DNA from 4 places in the Elongatibacter sediminis genome. Region 1 is predicted to be linked to each of the others. Evidence: predicted binding sites of a transcription regulator. Region 1 holds the regulator's gene; each other region holds the start of a gene.
The links. The regulator sigma-54, encoded in region 1, starts transcription at its own class of promoters, with help from an activator protein. The targets are predictions, from matches to a motif close to TGGCANGNTNCNTGCTT.
Positions count from the first base shown of each region.

Region 2: the regulator sigma-54 is predicted to act here: its motif matches at 1,375-1,391, upstream of V3330_RS05650 (PspA/IM30 family protein).
Region 3: the regulator sigma-54 is predicted to act here: its motif matches at 1,183-1,199, upstream of V3330_RS16540 (pilin).
Region 4: the regulator sigma-54 is predicted to act here: its motif matches at 1,004-1,020, upstream of V3330_RS16280 (PspC domain-containing protein).

Region 1 is NZ_JAZHOG010000016.1:68,354-70,553, reverse strand. It holds gene lptB (LPS export ABC transporter ATP-binding protein) at 1-307, shown strand, start outside; gene V3330_RS18635 (RNA polymerase factor sigma-54) at 383-1,870, shown strand; gene hpf (ribosome hibernation-promoting factor, HPF/YfiA family) at 2,048-2,200, shown strand, end outside.
Region 2 is NZ_JAZHOG010000003.1:198,429-200,628, reverse strand. It holds gene sppA (signal peptide peptidase SppA) at 1-1,181, opposite strand, end outside; gene V3330_RS05650 (PspA/IM30 family protein) at 1,433-2,143, shown strand; gene V3330_RS05645 (PspC domain-containing protein) at 2,147-2,200, shown strand, end outside.
Region 3 is NZ_JAZHOG010000012.1:74,223-76,422, reverse strand. It holds gene V3330_RS16545 (DUF885 family protein) at 1-1,000, opposite strand, end outside; gene V3330_RS16540 (pilin) at 1,252-1,719, shown strand; gene V3330_RS16535 (VOC family protein) at 1,768-2,184, opposite strand.
Region 4 is NZ_JAZHOG010000012.1:17,467-19,666, reverse strand. It holds gene V3330_RS16290 (L-serine ammonia-lyase) at 1-168, opposite strand, end outside; gene V3330_RS16285 (glutaredoxin family protein) at 292-534, shown strand; gene V3330_RS16280 (PspC domain-containing protein) at 628-969, opposite strand; gene V3330_RS16275 (DegV family protein) at 1,212-2,200, shown strand, end outside.

The DNA.
Region 1 (2,200 bases):
CGGCGAGCGGCGCCGGGTGGAAATTGCCCGCGCGCTCGCAGCGCGCCCGCGTTTCATCCTGCTGGACGAACCGTTCGCCGGCGTCGACCCGATTTCCGTGGGCGAAATCCAGCGTATCGTGCAGCACCTCACGGAACTGGGAATCGGTGTTCTGATCACCGATCACAACGTGCGCGAAACCCTGGGCATCTGCGATTTCGCCTACATTCTGGCGGACGGACATGTACTCGCGTCCGGCGAACCGACGGACATCCTGGCCAACGATCGCGTGCGCGATGTCTATCTGGGCAAGGAATTTACGCTCTGATCGCTGCGCGGCGCCCCACAGGGTGTACACTGGAGTTACGGTGGAAAGGATGAGGGTCGTCACCGCCCCGGAGTCATGGCAGACCAATCCCTACAACTCAGGCTCACCCAGAAGCTTGCGCTGGCGCCGCAACTGCAACAGGCCATTCGCCTGCTGCAGTTGAACCGGATCGAACTGCGCGAGTACATCCAGGAGGCCATCGAGTCCAACCCGCTGCTCGAACGCGGCGAAGGCGAAGGCGACGGCGACAGCGCCCAGTCCGAATCCGAGGCAAGCGCCGCAGAGAGCGAAGACTACGGCGAAACCGCAGAGCCGGGCCTGGAGGAATGGGACGACGGCTTTTCCATCGATGAGCCGTGGATGACCGGCAGCAGTGGCGGCGACGCCTTCTCGGGCGACTCGCAGATCGCCGACGACACCACCGGATCCCTCAGGGAACACCTGCTCTGGCAGATCAATCTCAGCCACTTCAGTGACAAAGACGCGGCCATCGCCACCGCCATCGTGTTCGGTCTCGATGAAGAAGGCTTTCTCGAAGACAGCATCGAGGACATCCGGTCCAGCCTGGCCCCCGAGATTCTGACCGAGGAAGACGAGGTGCTGGCCGTGCTGCATCGCGTGCAGCGCATGGAACCGGTCGGCGTCGCCAGCCGCGGACCCGGCGAGTGCATCCGGGTGCAGCTGGCGGCCATGCCGGGCGACACGCCGGGCCGCGAACTGGGCACCCGCATCGCACGGGACTACCTGGATCTGGTGGCCGATCACGACCTGGATGGCCTGCGCAAAGCCACCGGTGCCAGCGAAGAACGGCTGGTGCAGGCACTGCAGCTGATCCAGTCGCTGGACCCACGGCCCGGCACCCGGTTCGACAATCGCCAGGACGAATACCTGGTGCCGGATGTCTACGTCACCCGTGTCGACGACGAATGGCGTGTGACCCTGAACCCGGAAAACGACCCCGGTCTGCGGCTGAACCGTTACTACATCGACCTGTTGCGTAAATCCGGCGGCAAGGATGCCGATTACCTCAAGGGCCGGCTGCAGGAAGCCCGCTGGCTGATGTCCAGCCTGGAAATGCGTAATCGCACCCTGATGAACGTCGCCCAGACGATCGTGGAAATGCAACAGGACTTTCTGGACGTCGGCGAGATCGCCATGCGCCCGCTGGTGTTGCGCGAAGTCGCCGAGGAAGTCGGCGTTCACGAATCCACGGTATCGCGGGCCACGACTCGCAAATACATGCTTACGCCACGCGGGATTTACGAACTCAAGTATTTTTTCTCCAGCCACGTTCAAACCGTGAATGGCGGCGCGATCAGCGCCACCGCGGTCAAGGCCAGGCTGCAGATGCTGCTCGAACACGAACCGCAGGACCGGCCGCTTAGCGATCAGGATCTTTCCGTACTGTTGCGCGAGGCCGGCGTGCGCGTGGCTCGACGCACGGTCGCCAAATACCGGGAGTCACTGGGCATCGGTTCGAGCACCGAGCGCCGGCGCGAATACCGCCGGCAAGCAGCGCTGAAGCGCCAGGCCGAGGCCGAAGCGCGACTGGACTACCGATAATGACCAGCCCCCCTAGGAAAGCCCCCCCACGGGGTATAGAATCAGGACAACGATGAATCATTCCTGCCCCATGGACGAAAGCAAGCTTCGCGGCATCCGCGCAACGGCAGCACCATCCCGTTCCCCTGAACCGCGCTCCGCTTGAATCCGCACCGGAAGACCCCCAAGGAGTAAATCATGCAGGTAAACGTCACCGGACATCACGTGGAAGTGACTCCCGCGCTTCGCGCCTACGTCACAGAGAAGATGCAACGCATTTCACGCCATTTCGACCATGTTATTTCGATCCACGTCGTCCTCAATGTCGAAAAGCACGTCCAACTGGCGGAA
Region 2 (2,200 bases), on a different contig from region 1:
GTTTCCCGCAGGGACTGGATTTCCCGCCGCACCATCTCCGAAGCGAACGTCTCGCCGCCGGGGCTGTCGATACGCAACACCACCGCCCGGACATCACTGTCGTCCGCGACCCGGCGCAGGCGCTCGACCATGGTTTCCGCGCCAATCATGCCCGGTGGCTGGCGGCCCCGGACGATATCGCCTTCGGCCACGACCACGGCGACTTCACTGCCCGACGACGGCCGCACACTCAGCAAGGAAGCCTTGAGGTAGGCGTCGAATCCGATTTTCCGGTAATCCGTGCCGCCATCCGCGGGCTGTCCCAGCCGGGCGAGTTCCTGGTGTGCTTCCTGGCGACTCATCAGCCGATCGGCCAGGCCCATTTGCAGCGCGAGCTCCGCGAAATCGCCGCCCACGGCTTCGAGGCGGTCGGGGAAGTTGCGAATCGCGTTGGACAGGTCCACCAGTGGCAATCCGCGCTGACGCGAAACGGCCTCGAGATACTGCTGCCACAGGCTCCCCAGCCAGAACAGCGTCGCTTCGCGGTCATCCTCCGACATGTCGTTGCGAATGAACGGCTCCATCGCCGACTTGTATTCGCCTACCCGAAACAGATTGACCTCCACTTCGAGCTTGTCGAGCCCCTCGCGATAAAAGTTGCGGTAGGCGGCGAATCCGTCGATCCAGATCATGCCGTCCGGATGCAGCCACACCTCGTCGGCCAGGGCTGCGAGGTAGTACTGCTGCTGGGACAGATTCTCCGCAAGCGCGACGACCGGCTTGCCGGAGGCGCGAAAATCGGTAATGGCCGCTTCCAGTTCCAGCAGCGAGGCCATGCCGATACCCCAGGTACGGGACGGGTCGATGACCAGCCGTTCAATGCGATCATCATCGGCCGCCCGGCGGATGGCGTCGACCATGTCGCGCAGACGGGTTTCGCGCCGGCCGTCCTCGGTCGCCTGCTGCAGCGCCTGGTCCAGGGGTGACCCGCTGTACTCTTCGACGACAAAACCCTGTGGATCGATCAGGAGCGCCGTGCGCGGCTGCACCACCAGCGCTTCGCCGGAATCCAGCAAGGCCGCGATCACCAGGAACAGGATGCCGAAGAAAACCAGGTTCAGCACCAGCTTGCGGGTCCCGTCGATGAATCGCCAGATCCCGTTGAAAAATCGCCCCAGCGCGGAGCGCGGTCGGTCGGACATGAAATCTTCCAAGGCTAAAATACCTATTCTATCCCGCAATCCCGGACGCTGCCGGGTCATTCACCGACCTGCGACGTCTTCCCGCCTCCCGGGGCGTGTGACCTCGCCAATCGGAGGTCAGTTACACCAACCCGATACCGCACACACCCAAACCGTAACCGGCAAGCCACTGTTATTCCGTACTTTTCACAAGTGGCACGACTTCTGCATTTACCCATCCATCCACTGAACATCTGCAAGGAGTCATGCCCATGGGAACCTTCTCCCGAATGCGTTACGTCATCGCCGCCAACGTCAACTCATTGCTCGAAAAAGCCGAGGACCCCGAAAAGCTGCTGCGTGCGCTTATCCGTGAGATGGAAGACGCGGGCGAGGAAGCCCGTGCCGCCGGCGCGGAATTGCTGGCCGAGCAACGCCACCTGGAACGCGAGTCCCGGAATCTGGAGCAGCTTGCGGCCGACTGGGAGCGGCGCGCCGAGAAGGCCGTCGCCGAAGATCGTGACGACCTCGCGCGCGAAGCACTGTTGGCTCGCTCGGAGGTCACATCGCAACAGGACGGCCTGGCCCGCGCACGAGTGGATGTGAATGAGCGCATTGCCAGCCTGGAGCAGGACTCGGCCACATTGAAACAGAAACTCGCGGACGCGAAGCAGCGCCTGAAGACACTCGCGCAGGCTCCGCAATCCCGGGGCCGGCCGTCCACCACCGGCCGCCCGCTGTCACGACCGGAACAGCGCCTGAAACGTGCGTTCGGCCGCTTCGACCGCTTGCAGGCCCAGGTGGAAAACCTCGAAGCGCGGGTGCAGTCCTACGAAACCGGCGGACCGGCCCCGACGGTCTGGTCCGAGCCGCCCGCTGCGGACCCGGCCATCGAGGAAGAACTGGCACGGCTCAGGAAACGGGTGGCGGGACCGGACGGCAACACCGCCACCTCCCGGGAATCCGTGCCGGACGCATCCTAGGCCGTGACTGCGGGCACCGACATTCGGCGGCCGATTCCGCGCCCGGTTCTCGCGGGC
Region 3 (2,200 bases), on a different contig from region 1:
CCGCGGCCGCGTTTTCCTCATCCCACGGGATGGTCAGCAGGTCGTTCTCGAGAAGCCACGGACGGTCCCTGCGAACCTGTTCGTGGAAGGCCTGCAGCATGGTTTCCTCGCTGGGGTGATCGTCCTGCAGATCCCGTTCGATCTGGCGCCAGTCGCGTCCGTCACCGACCCGCTCGGCGGCGCGCTCCAGCACGCGAAGTTGTTCGGCGTATTGCTCGCGGCCCCACTGGTAAAACGATTCCGCATCGAGGTCGACGTGATACAGCTCGCGCATGCGGGCATCAAAGAGTTCGGCGCCCACGCGCCAGTCACCTTCCGGCCGTTTGGGCCATTCGTTCTCCAGAAAGTCGCGAAACCCCCTTAGCGCCGACAGTACCTTTTCGTTTTCGGCCAGAAGCTCCTGGCGCCTGGCCGGCACCCGGTCGGCGAAACGGGCCACATCGGATTCAAAGGTTTCAATGGCGCCTTCCAGCAGACCGAGTGAAGGTTTCAGCCACAACGGAACATACACCTGCAGATTGGTTTGGGCGTTCGCGTACCGGTCGGGCAGGGTTTTCATGATGGTGATAATGGTTGCTGCCCGTTCTTCCACCGGCCGGTCCTCGAGATACAGCAATCCGCCGCGGGCCGAAACGATGGGCTCGATGCGCAGGTACAGGGTGGGGTCTCTGCGCCAGTACTGTACTTTTTCGCCGTCCTGGATGCGGCTCTTCAAAATGCCTTCGAGGTAGCGGTAGTCGATGTCCTGATCGAAAGACAGTGCCTTGCGATCGACGGCATGCAGAGCGCCGAGCAGTTCCCGTGCCTTCTCGAGGCGGTTTTCGAACCAGGCCGCGCTGCCGTCGTTGGTCATGGACGGGCCGTCACCGACGCCGCGGAACTCGGCCAGGTACGTGTCCACCAGGGCTTCGAAACCCGGATCCAGCTCGTCGCCGAACGTCTGGGATGGAAGGGAAAAAACCACGCACAGGGACGCTGCCGCCCACCTCAAAATGCTCATCTGTCTCTCCTCGATTCGGTACCTGCGAGTATAGCGATCTGCCCAATCGCACGTCGCCGGGTTGGCGCCCGCAGTGCTGCACCGGACGAATAGTGTCAGTAAATGCCCTCAATTGTCGTTATTTTTGATTGATTTTTCAGACGTTTTCTGATTTTGGAAGAAATTAGCGTCTTTTTCAGGGTTGGCACGATAAGTGCTGCGTTTTACAAGGTGCATTGGGCACGGGAATCTTTCACGGAGGAGGGAGCATCATGAAAAATCGCAACCGGGGTTTTGGAGGACTGCAGTTCGTACTGGTATTCGCCATCATTGGCGTGGCCGCGACCTTCGCGGTACCCGAGTACAAGTCTTATATGACCAAGGCCAAGCTGACCGAGGCGTTCAACCTCGCCGGCGAGTCCAAACGCAAACTGTCCGAGTTCTACATGCTCAATGGCCGCTTGCCAGGGACCCAGAACGAAGCGGAGCTGATGATCACATCGACCGTTGCGCCGCCGGAATACGTGCGTGACATGGTCGTCAAGCCCGCTGACAGCAAGGGCAGATTCACCATTCGCGTTTACCTCAAAGAAGGCGTGATCGAGAACCCGGTGGCGGGCGAGGATCAATTCATCTATGTCGAAGCGCAAGCGGCTGGAAACGGCAGTTACGCGCTGACCTGGAGTTGCGGCGGCGGCGGCCTCGAGCCGGATCTGCTGCCCGAGGATTGCGAGGGCTGAACAACCATGCCGGTCCGGGGCCGCTGGTGCGGCCCCGGACCCGCCGGGTCAGGTCCGGCCCTTGAGTTCGACGGTGTTGCCTTCCGGGTCCTTCAGGTACAGGGACGGACCCTGTCCAGTCGCTCCGTAACGGGCTTCCACATCGCCGCTCTCAACGCCGTGGGCGGCCAGGTGGGCTTCGATGTCCGCGCGGTCCCACGGTTCGACCAGCAGGCAGACATGGTCCATGTTCGGCGCGGCGTGGTCGGGCGCGGCGCCGCCGCTGCGGCCGATGGGCCCGTCCGCCGCGACGATGTCGATCAGGGAACAGCCGGCCCGTAATTGGGCCAGGCCGATGTCACCGGGGCCGCGTTCCAGGCGGCATCCCAGTACATCGCAGTAAAAATCCAGCATGCGGTCGAGGTCGTTCGCCCGGATGACCACGTGGTCGATCCGGCGGATATTGATCGGATTGGGTTGTCGCATCTTCAATCTCCTTGTG
Region 4 (2,200 bases), on a different contig from region 1:
GTGCGCGAGCGAGCCGAACAGGGTGGCGCGCACGCGGGCGACCTGCTCCAGAACTGCGTCTTTGTCCAGCAGGCCAGCGAAGGTGCAGGCGGCTTTCATCGGGCCGACCGTGTGCGAACTGGAAGGCCCGATGCCGATTTTGAACAGATCGAAAACGCTGACTGCCATCCTGGCTCCCGCCGTCATGTCGTCGCAGGGCATAGATTAACGCGTTTTGTGCCCGCGCCGCGCTGCGTTTACCGCTTCAATGGGTTATAACGGAATGGACCCACCCAACCCGGAGCAAGTTCATTGAAACGCGCACGCGAACTCATTTTATACACGCGGCCTGAATGTCATCTGTGCGACCTGGCTGCCCAGATGCTCGAGAACGGCGCCATCCCCTGGCAGCGGGTCGACATCGAGTCCGATATCGACCTGATCACCCGCTACGGCACCCGCATACCGGTGATTTACCGGCCGGATGTCGACCAGGCGCTGTACTGGCCATTCTCCGAGGAGCAACTCAGTGCTTTCGCCGAATTGGAGATTTGATCGTAATGGATGGCCCGCGCCTGTCTTCGACGCGGTGGCTGGTCAGGGGGCCGGTCCGGGTGCGACGGCCGGCGCGTTTCACTTTCTCCGGACTCAGTACCCGCGGCTGTGGTAATCCTCGGGCCCATCGTCGCCGAACAGCCGTCCCAGGGCGTCGGTGACCTTCCTGGTGGTTTCGCGCGCCAGTACGGCCAGGCCGGAGAAAAAGTCGCGCGTGCGGCGCTCGGTCTTCGACAGCGCGAAGCCGGCGATCACGTAGGCGGCAAGCGTGGGCAGGGTCCAGATCAGGCAGCCGATGAGAACGGCCAGTCGGATGCGCCAGGCTTCATGGCCCCAGCGCTCCGCGAGGGTCTGGCATACGCCGAGCACCAGGGGTTGGCCCGGCCGCCCTTCCAGTGCTTCCCGAATTTCCTGCAGAATGCAGTTCGCGGTCATTCCAGTCTCCGTGATGATAGCTACCCTTGGGATTATGCAGGTTTCGTGCCAGCCGCACATGGGCGTGAAGTCACGCTTCACACGCCCCACGGGCCGCGCAAACAGGCGGTTGCGGCGATTGAGTGGCGAATTTCGCCACCCCATGCTGTGATAGACTCGTCGTATCGGCAATTCTGGCCCGACCCGGTGCATTCGCTCTGAAACCGCGCTCACCTGCCATCGCCTACCTTGACGGGAACCGCATGATCCGCGCCATCGCGGCGGGCATCGCGCACCTGTTTCAGCGCCGCGACTATCTGAATCGAATCAACGTGTTCCCGGTGCCGGACGGGGATACCGGCACCAACATGGCCTTCACGTTCAAGGCCATCCTCGATGCCACAGCGAAGAATCCTTACGACCGCGTCGATCAATTGATGGCGGCGGTCGCCGCTGCCGCTCTCGATGGCGCGCGGGGTAATTCCGGGGCGATTATGGCGCAATATTTCCATGGTTTCAGTGAGGCCATCGAGGGGCGGCGCCTGCTGACGGCCGAAGGTTTCGCCCGGGCGGCGCAGTGCGGCGCCGCGTCGGCGTGGACCGCTATGTCGGAGCCCGTGCCCGGCACCTTGCCGACTGTGCTGGAGGATTTCTCAAGCGAGCTGCGTGACCGGGCGGATGCCGGGGTCGACGATATCCGCACCCTGATCCGGTATGGACTCGACCGGGCGCGCCGGTCGCTGCTGGACACGCCGAATCAGCTGCCGGCGCTCAAGCAGGCCGGCGTGGTCGATGCCGGTGCGCAGGGCTTCGTCGACCTGCTCGATGGTATCTGGACCTATATCGAACGCGGACTCACCGAAGCGCTGCCCGAGCAGTTGGCCGACACCGTGGCCACCACCGGCCCGGATCTGGATGTGGGTGATCACCGTTACTGCACCGAATGCGTGATCGAGGGGGAGTCCCTGGACCGCAATGCGGTCATGACGGCCCTGCAGGCCCTGGATTCGAGTTCCCTGGTGGTCGCCGGGGGTGGCTCGCGGGTGCGGGTGCATGTGCACGTGAACACCCCCGCCGACGTATTCCTGGCCTGCGAGGCGTTCGGCGCCATTGTCCAGCAGAAGGCCGACGACATGGAGCGGCAGCACGGCCTGCTCAACCAGACCGGCCAGGTGGCGGTCGTCATGGATTCGGGCGGTGACGCGCCGCCGTCGGAAATCGATCGGCTGGGCATTCATGTCGTTCCGGTTCG